2 regions of the Paenibacillus sp. MB22_1 genome follow, and region 1 is predicted to be linked to the other one. Evidence: riboswitches for the same ligand, from Rfam matches in the RefSeq annotation. Region 1 holds a riboswitch; the other holds the start of a gene.
The links. Region 1 has a riboswitch for cyclic di-AMP ahead of ACL02P_RS22120 (hypothetical protein). Riboswitches for the same ligand answer to the same signal wherever they lie in the genome.
Positions count from the first base shown of each region.

Region 2: linked by a shared signal. The riboswitch ahead of ACL02P_RS11095 (KamA family radical SAM protein) and the one ahead of ACL02P_RS22120 (hypothetical protein) in region 1 are both predicted to bind cyclic di-AMP.

Region 1 covers NZ_JBLADV010000002.1:2,251,472-2,256,069, reverse strand. Annotated here, with positions in the region: gene ACL02P_RS22130 (ATP-binding protein) at 1-1,318, shown strand, start outside; gene ACL02P_RS22125 (response regulator) at 1,305-2,006, shown strand; cyclic di-AMP (ydaO/yuaA leader) riboswitch at 2,214-2,372, shown strand; gene ACL02P_RS22120 (hypothetical protein) at 2,486-2,950, shown strand; gene ACL02P_RS22115 (Na-translocating system protein MpsC family protein) at 3,019-3,324, shown strand; gene ACL02P_RS22110 (aspartate kinase) at 3,406-4,598, shown strand, end outside.
Region 2 covers NZ_JBLADV010000001.1:2,343,257-2,347,854, reverse strand. Annotated here, with positions in the region: gene ACL02P_RS11105 (hypothetical protein) at 1-179, shown strand, start outside; gene ACL02P_RS11100 (cobyric acid synthase) at 235-1,818, shown strand; cyclic di-AMP (ydaO/yuaA leader) riboswitch at 1,842-1,984, shown strand; gene ACL02P_RS11095 (KamA family radical SAM protein) at 2,146-3,315, shown strand; gene ACL02P_RS11090 (hypothetical protein) at 3,380-3,622, opposite strand; gene ACL02P_RS11085 (ISNCY family transposase) at 3,813-4,598, shown strand, end outside.

The DNA.
Region 1 (4,598 bases):
ATCAGACTTGCGCTATCTGGTTTCATTTGGCGTCTATTTGGCGGTGGCAGCATTAACGGCCAGCCTAGCGGCCAAGCTGAAGCAGCAGGTCCTCTTTTCCAAGCAAAGGGAAGCTCACACAGCTGCGTTGTACGCGCTTAGCAAGCAGATGAGCGCGATCGCGGACATCCATTCCATGCTGGACAATTTTTCCCGACAAGTTTCGCAGACCCTTGACACAGAAATCGCGATCTATTTGGCGGATGACCAGAATACCCTGAAACTTGCCCATGAGTCTGCCGATCTTCCTGACTGCAGGCAAGAGAATACGGAAATGTCTATCGCAAAGCGAGTGTTTGAGCACGTCGAGACGGCCGGAATGGAAATTTCGCGTTTGAACGAATCTCCGGGTTATTTTATTCCGCTTCGGACCGAAGACCGCACATATGGTATCATCGCGCTCTATCCGAATGAAGCGCGAACCGGGATCACAACCGAGCAAAAGCGGCTCTTCGAGGCTCTCGGAGGCTTGGCGGCCAGCGCAATCGCTCGCCTCAGGCTGGCGGAGGAAGCCCGAATTGCTCATCTAACAGCAGAGTCGGAACGCCTTCGTACTGCAATTTTGGATTCGGTCTCCCATGAACTACGCACCCCTTTGGCAACCATCATCGGCTCGGCAACCGGTCTGATCGAGGGCGGGCATATTTTCTCTGCAGAGGATCGAATGGAGCTTCTTGTCACGATTCGTGACGACGCCCTTCGTATGAATCGCCTAGTGACGAATCTGCTCAGCATGGTGCAGCTGGAGAGCGGGATGCTGCGCCTCAGGAAAAACTGGTGCGATGTGGAGGACTTGATCGGCGTCACGTTATCTCAGGTCAAAGACTTTCAACAACATCGAAAGCTGCGCACCGAGTTGCCGGATGACGGGCCCATTATGGTCCTGGGTGACGAAGTATTGCTAGAGCAAATGTTGGTCAATGTCGTGAGCAATGCGATCAAATACAGTCCGGATTATAGTGAAATCGTCCTGTCAGTGAAAACCGGGGAAGCAGGCGTTGTCATCTCGGTCTCCGATACGGGGATTGGACTGAACGAGGACGAATACGATCGGATATTCGAAAAGTTTTACCGTTCAACCGCTGCGAAGCAAATAACCGGTACGGGATTGGGACTTGCCATATGCAAAGGAATCGTCGAGCTTCATGAAGGAACGATATCGGCGCAGCCGAAGGAACCGCGAGGGACCATTGTAACGATAACCCTTCCCTTAAACAAGCAAGACGACTTGCTTGCAGCAGCTGAAGAAAGGGGAACCACGAATCATGACCATGAATGAACATGGGGCTCGCATTTTGATCATCGATGATGAACCCCAAATTCGAAAGCTTCTGAAGGTAACCCTGCAAGCCCATCAATATGCCATCTACGAAGCCTCGACAGGAGAGGAGGGCCTCCAACAGGCATCCTTGATGTTGCCGGACTTGATCATACTTGATCTCGGGTTGCCGGGCATATCCGGCATGGAAGTGCTCGGCCGCATCCGGGAATGGTCAAATTCGCCGATCATTGTGCTGACGGCAAAAGACAGGGAGGAAGATAAAATCGTCGCGCTCGACAGCGGCGCCGATGATTATGTAACCAAGCCGTTCGGGATGGGAGAGCTCGTCGCTCGAATGCGTGTTGCGCTGCGGCACGTAGCCAAATCGTCGAATGAGCCCATCCTCCAGATCGGCGAGCTGACCATCGACCTGGCACAGCGAAGCGTGGAGTTGAAGGGAGAACGGATCAAGTTGACCCCAACAGAATACGATCTGTTGAAAATTCTCGCCTCCAACGCCGGGAAAGTAGTCACGCAGCGTCAGCTGCTCCAACAAGTATGGGGCAGCCACCACAATGAGACCGACAGCCATTATTTGCGGGTGTACATCGGACATCTACGCAAAAAACTCGAGGAAGACTCGACTCGGCCCAAGTTCATTCTGACGGAGCCGGGGATCGGCTATCGCTTCCTGTCCAGGGAGTAACAGAGTCGCTTACCTCGGCTACGTCCATCCTCCGTTCAAAAACGTAAGAACGGGACCTTCGTGTAGAAATATTGCCGTCTCCGTAAGTTTTTGTCCGATGCATCCGTTTTCGCGCACGAGAAAAGGCTAAAAATCAAAAATAGGCGTTGGATTCGGCTTTTACATTGTCTTGCAAAAAGCGTATGATCTCTATCAACAACTTCAAATTCATTTGAATCGCTGAATTCCCTAAGGGGAAACGGGGGAACCAACAGAAGCCATTAAATGGTTTCACGGGGTGAATTCCTTGTCTGCTTGGCACTTGGAAAGGGTACTCTCAAGCCCTAACCCGACAGCTAACCTCGTAAGCGCATTGAGAGAGAACCGTATCCGAGCTGCGTTTGTCTGATGGACTGACAACAGACTGCCCGAGAGCTTCGTTTCTCTGCTCTTCGGGCTTTTTGTCGTACCCAAAAAAACATTTAGGGAGAGTGGCAAGCATGTTACACGTGCAAGAAGCGGATCCACTGCCGGGTCTTGAATCGCCCGGTTTTCGGTATGAGGAGAGAATCCGTTCCATCGAAGTATTTCGCTTCGATCAAGAGTTGACCCGGCGTTTATTTTTCGAAAACGAAAAAGGTAGCGTGTGCGGATATCTGAAACTATCCGGCAACGGGTTTAGCGGTTGGGGAGAATACCGATTGCCTAATACGAAAAAACCGTTCGACCTCGTCGGATGGGCATCCGTATATATGAATCTGAAAGGTCTTAACATTGCCCAAGCCTTTCAATTGCTACAGGGTAAAGAAGAGAATTGGGGAAGGATTCGAAAAGAGTTGGCCGAATCGGCGTTGATGGACTTGTCATCCACTCTCGAGACCCCTTTTCTTTTGCCACATCACGGTGATTTTCCGATAAAACAACAATATATCATGGAACATGCCGAATCTTACGTCTCATTCTGATCTCGTAACGGAAAGGAGAAATGCATGGTGCAGGAGCTTGTAAATCAACTGAAAGAGGCCTACTTGCAATGATCGGTGAACATCCGCAGGAGGTGGAAGTAAGAGTCATTAAAAACCATATCGTGATCATTGCCAAAGGAACTCCAACAATTGAGCATTCCATCTCTGTCCATACCATACGCGGCAGAAGCATTCATCAGACGATAGTCGAAATGGATCGCGACCGATTGCAAGCGCTGTTGAAACCTAAAGTGGCTGCAATTGTCGGTTGCCGCGTCACTTCCATTCAATCCGACATTTGCATCGGCACCGGGGAAAAAATGGAGCTGATTCATCTGGATTGCGATATCGAGCACAAGTATATGCATGATTAGGTTTGAAGAGACGTTTTATTCCAAGGCCTGTCCGTCAGTTAAGTGGAACAGTATTCGAATTCATAATCGGGAGAGATAATGTTGTCATTATTGGTGATGAAATATGGCGGCAGTTCCGTAGGCGACGCCAAACGGATAAAGCGCGTTGCGCGTCGGATAGCGGACCGAAGGCAGGAAGGCCATCAGTGCGTCGTGGTGGTCTCCGCAATGGGAGATACGACGGACGATTTGATCGAGTTGTCCAAAGAAATCGCGGAGGCAACCCCTTCAGCGCGTGAAATGGACATGCTGCTCAGTACAGGAGAACAAGTTTCGGTTGCCCTGTTGTCGATGGCGCTGCACGCCCTGGGCGAACAAGCGGTCTCTTTAACCGGCTGGCAAGCCGGCATTCGTACAGAAGCCAACCACGGGAAGGCACGGATTATCGACATTCAGGCAGATCGAATAATGAATGCGCTAAATCAGGGGCGCATTGTCATTATAGCCGGTTTCCAAGGAGTGACAGAGAATGGCGAGATTACGACGCTTGGACGCGGGGGCTCCGACACGACGGCTGTCGCGCTTGCAGCAGCGATCCGGGCAGATTTGTGCGAAATATACACGGATGTGGACGGTGTTTATTCAACCGATCCGCGCATCGTCAAGCAGGCCAGAAAACTGAAGGAAATCTCTTACGACGAAATGTTGGAAATGGCTCATCTCGGAGCGGCGGTTCTTCACCCCCGTGCGGTGGAATGTGCCAAACAAAATAAAGTGAAGTTGGTCGTTCGATCCAGCTTTACGAACCATGAAGGTACGCAAGTAAAGGAGGAAACGGATATGGAACAAGGAATCGTGGTTCGTGGCATCGCGTTCGACAAGCCTATTGCGCATGTAAGCTTATTGGATATGCCTACAAACCCAAGCCGACTCGCTGCGGTTTTTAATTCGCTTGCGAATGACGACATTGATGTCGATCTTATCGTTCAAGGCGGAATAAGGAATGGCAAGGCTGACCTGTCCTTTACCGTTAGCCTCGCCGATCTGGAGAAGGCAAAAAGTGTGCTTTATCACATCCAGGCAGATGTTGGTTTCAAAAACTTGGAAACCCACTCCGATTTGGTGAAAGTATCTATCGTCGGGGCGGGAAATGTCAGTTCCCCTGGTCTTGCAGCGACGATGTTTCATACCATTGCCGAAACCGGCGTTAGCATTTACACGGTCAGCACGTCTGAAATTAAAATTTCGTGCGTAATCGAAGGGAGAAGGCTCCATGAAGTTATTCGATCCCTGCA
Region 2 (4,598 bases), on a different contig from region 1:
ATAATGGTGGAAAGGTCGAGCGTCATCACCACCACCTGATCGAGAGGGATAATGGTGGAAAGGTCGAGCGTCATCACCACCACCTGATCGAAGGGGATAATGGTGTAAAAGGCCCTGGCAAGATACTACACTGCTGCACGGTTTGGAAAGGAGGGGAACGCGATGGGCGAAAATCATAAGAAGCTTCTGGATCAGGATCAGGAAAAAAGCGCATCAGCATCAGGTGCTGTACTCATGGTTCAAGGGACGGCGTCTGACGTGGGCAAGAGCGTGATCGTGACGGCGCTGTGCCGTATTTTTGCGCAGGATGGGCTTCGACCGGCTCCGTTCAAGTCACAAAATATGGCCTTGAACTCGTATGTTACGGCGGACGGCCAAGAAATTGGACGGGCCCAAGGGATTCAGGCGGAGGCTTGCGGCATCGCTGCCACCACCGACATGAATCCGGTATTGATCAAGCCAACCGGGGACATGCACTCGCAGATCGTTGTGCATGGGCGTCCTTACCGTCACCTTAGCGCATCTGATTATCGTGAGGAGTTTCTGCCCCATGCCAAGCCGCTGGTCATGGAAGCGCTCGGTCGGCTCCGCGATAGGCATGGCATTGTGGTGATCGAGGGGGCTGGGAGCCCGGCGGAAATCAACCTGAAGCAACGGGATATCGTCAACATGAACTTGGCTGAATGGGCGGATGCTCCCGTGATCTTGGTGGGGGATATTGACCGCGGCGGCGTTTTTGCTTTTCTCGTTGGTACCCTGGAGCTGCTTGAGCCACACGAACGCGCCCGCGTAAAAGGGTTCATTATCAACAAGTTCCGCGGCGATTTGTCTCTATTGCAGCCCGGGCTGGATTGGCTGGAGCAGCGGACCGGAATCCCCGTACTAGGAGTGCTCCCCTTTCTGCCTGATCTGGATATCGAAGCAGAGGATTCCGTTGTCCTGGATACCTATCCTGCCCATCCAGAGCAAGCGCCAAGTAAGGAACTGGACATCGCAGTCATCCGTTACCCGCATATTTCCAACTTCACCGATTTTGATCCGTTGGCCGCCGAACCGGACGTGTCGCTACGTTATGTAAGCAAGCTGTCGGAGCTTGGGCATCCCGATGCGGTGATTTTACCGGGGACCAAGGATACGATCAGCGATCTGGAATTTTTGCGTAGGCAAGGGCTGGCGGAGGCTATTTGCAGCCTGATTGAAGAGGAGACGCGCACCCAGCTGGTCGGAATCTGCGGCGGATATCAAATGCTGGGAGAACAACTGCATGACCCCGAAGGCGTGGAGTCCAATGAACCGAGGTCTGCGTTAGGATTGGGCCTGCTCCCCTTGGCAACAACCTTCCTCCCAGGCAAAAAAACGGTACGGGTGCACGGCTATACGTGCGAGGACCAGCCGATATCGCTGCACTCTAAGAACCGCCGGCTGCCGATCTCAGGCTATGAGATTCATGCCGGCTCGACCCAGCAGCTGCGGGACACTCGTCCCTTATTTATGCTTCGGGTCAATGAGGAGCCAGTACAAGGGTCAGGGACAGCCCCGGAGTTAGAACAGGCTGAGACGCAAACACATCCGGAAGGCGCAGCCCGCGCCGATGGCAGGGTGTTTGGGACGTATCTGCACGGAGTGTTCCATAATGATGCCTGGCGACGTGCTTGGCTGGACGGACTGCGTACGAGCAAAGGGCTCGAACCTTTGAGCGTCACCTTTGTTTCTTCCTCGCGGAAGGAGGAAGCCTTCGATCGGTTAGCGGAGCAGGTTCGCAGGCATTTGCGCATGGATCTCATTTACGACATCGCCGGGATCCAAGGTAAGCTTTGACAAATCGGGTGATGTTAGGGTAGGATAAAAGTACGCTTAATTTTCGATGGGTAAAGTCGAAAAGCGGGGGAACCAATCTTTTGGGGCGAATCGTTGTAGGATTAACGTAGGGAACCATCTTTCCCGAGCCCGTCAGCTAACCTCGTTTGCAGTGGATGGGTCATTTTAATATTATTTCAGTCATCAATTAATGACCCTGTTCTTTGAAGCGGGGTCTTTTTGCGTTCTGCAAGACCTTTGACCCGAGCATTCGGTGGAGTACTCGCATTCACTGCAAGTTTCGAGCTTCTTCTTTACGCATCGCACTATTAAAGGAGGAGAGGATTTATGGCTAGTCCGAAGTACATCACCGATATTGCCAAGGTGAGCCAGTTGTCCGAGCAGGAGCGGCAGGAGTTGAAACCGATTACGGACAAATTCGTTTTTCGGGTGAATGACTACTATTTGAATTTGATCGACTGGAATGATCCAGAGGACCCGATCCGCAAGTTGGTGATCCCCAATACGGGAGAGCTGAAGGAATACGGGCGTTGGGACGCTTCCGACGAAGCGGCGAACTATGTGGTGCCTGGCTGCCAGCATAAATACCGCACGACCGCGCTGCTGATCGTGTCCGAGGTTTGCGGCTCCTATTGCCGGTATTGCTTCCGTAAACGGTTGTTTCGCAACGATGTGAAGGAAGCGATGGCGGATGTCACGCCTGGCATCGAGTATATCGCCCAGCATCCGGAGATCAACAACGTCCTGTTAACCGGCGGTGACAGCTTGATTTTGGCTACAAAGAAACTGCGTTCGATTCTCGAACGGCTAAGAGCCATTGAGCATGTAAAAATCATCCGACTCGGCTCCAAAATTCCTGTTTTTAATCCTATGCGTATTTATGAAGATCCGGAATTGCTGGATCTGATTAGGGAGTTCTCCACTGTAGACCAACGGATTTATGTCATGGCGCATATCAATCATCCGCGCGAAATTACCCCTGAAGCCAAAAGAGGGTTCCAGGCGTTACACGACGCTGGGGCTATCGTGGTTAATCAAACGCCGATTCTCAAAGGCATCAATGATGATGCGGCCGTGCTTGGCGAATTGCTGGACCGCTTATCGTGGGCCGGCGTCACTCCGTACTATTTCTTTATCAATCGTCCCGTTGCCGGAAATGCTGATTTCGTGATCCCGCTGAAACGAGCATATCAACTAGTGGAGGAAGCGAAAGCCCGTACATCGGGGCTTGGCAAACGCGTGCGGCTTTCAATGAGCCATTCTTCGGGAAAAATCGAAATCCTGGCCATTGAAAACGGGCAGGCTTATCTCAAATATCATCAGTCCCGGGACGGTGAATACGGCAAATTTATGATTTTGCCTTGCCCGGATGATGCTACCTGGTTCGACGATCTGCCAGGCAGTGAAGCGTACTGGAAGAAGCCGGAATCGAAGCTGGATACGCAGTCGGATCAGCCAATGGAAGACGCTGCAAGCGCAGTGTCCATTACGGGATAAAACAAAACGTACCCTTCCGCTTCCCCGATCAGGGGAGCGTGAAGGGTACGTTTTGTTTTTAGAGTCAGATCCGGAATTTTGCGATCGACTCCTGCAGCGCCAACGCCTGCTCATGCAGCGAACGAACCGTACGCGCGTGATTTTCCATTTCGCTCAGTTGTTGCTGCGAATAGCTGCTGATTTGCTCCACGTTAGCGAGCGACTTGGCGGTAATATTGGCGGATTCCTCCACCGATGCGGTCACTTCCTCGGTACCGGCGGATACCTCTTGGGTGGATGCTGAGACCGATTGAATCGTCAAGTTCACGTTCTGAATCAGCTTAGTTAGTTTCCCCTGAAAAAGTCAGGGTGTTTTGAGCATAATTAAAAGGAATTCAGCACCTCAAAATGGAAATTGTTATTGACGAGATAACAAAGTTCCACACCCCGAGGGAAGAATTCCTTTGCTATAGGAGTTCAACAGAAGCCCTCGGGAATCCTTCCAAGAGGTGAAGAAAATGTTGAAACTTCGAGACGAGCAATTGACCATCTGGGATGCCATTCTCCCGGAATCTGTTAGAAAGTTGCCGGTCGAGCTTGCAATCATAGATCAATTACTGGACGACGACCGTTTTCTTCAACCGTTTACTGAGTTGCACCCGAAAGGCAAGAAAAGCGGCCGTCCTACGCTTGCAATTGAAAAGTACATCCGTCTTATGGTCCTGAAGCATAAATACAATTTGGGCTACGAGTCACTCGTGAAGGAAGTCGGTGACAGCATCACATGGCGAATGTTCTGCCGGTTTGCCATCGACGAACCGATGCCCGACCCGTCTACGCTCATCTATGCCCGCAAACGCTACGGCGACAAGATCGTCGAAGACATCAATGCCGCACTCGTAAAGCAGTGTGAGGAAAAAGCCGTTCTGAAAACCCGCAAATTGCGCACGGATACGACGGTTGTGGAATCCGACATCCATCACCCGACAGACGCTACGCTGTTGCAAGATGGCGTAAAAGTCATCACTCGAACGATTCAGAAAATCCGGAAAGTCGCCTCCCACACTGTTCAAGGCTTTGAAGATCGTACGGCAGAAATCAAGGAAAAGATTCTGTCCATCGCGAAAGTTCTACGTCGCCGCACCCGTGAATCTTGGGAAGAAGTTGACCGGATCACTGGGAGCGTAATCGAAGTAGCCGAGAACGTTGTGAACAAGGCGCAAGCCGTTATCGAGAAACTGCAAGACAAGGGCAAAGCTGCTCTTCGACAAAGTAAAACCAAACTGACCGAGGCGGTCACGCTA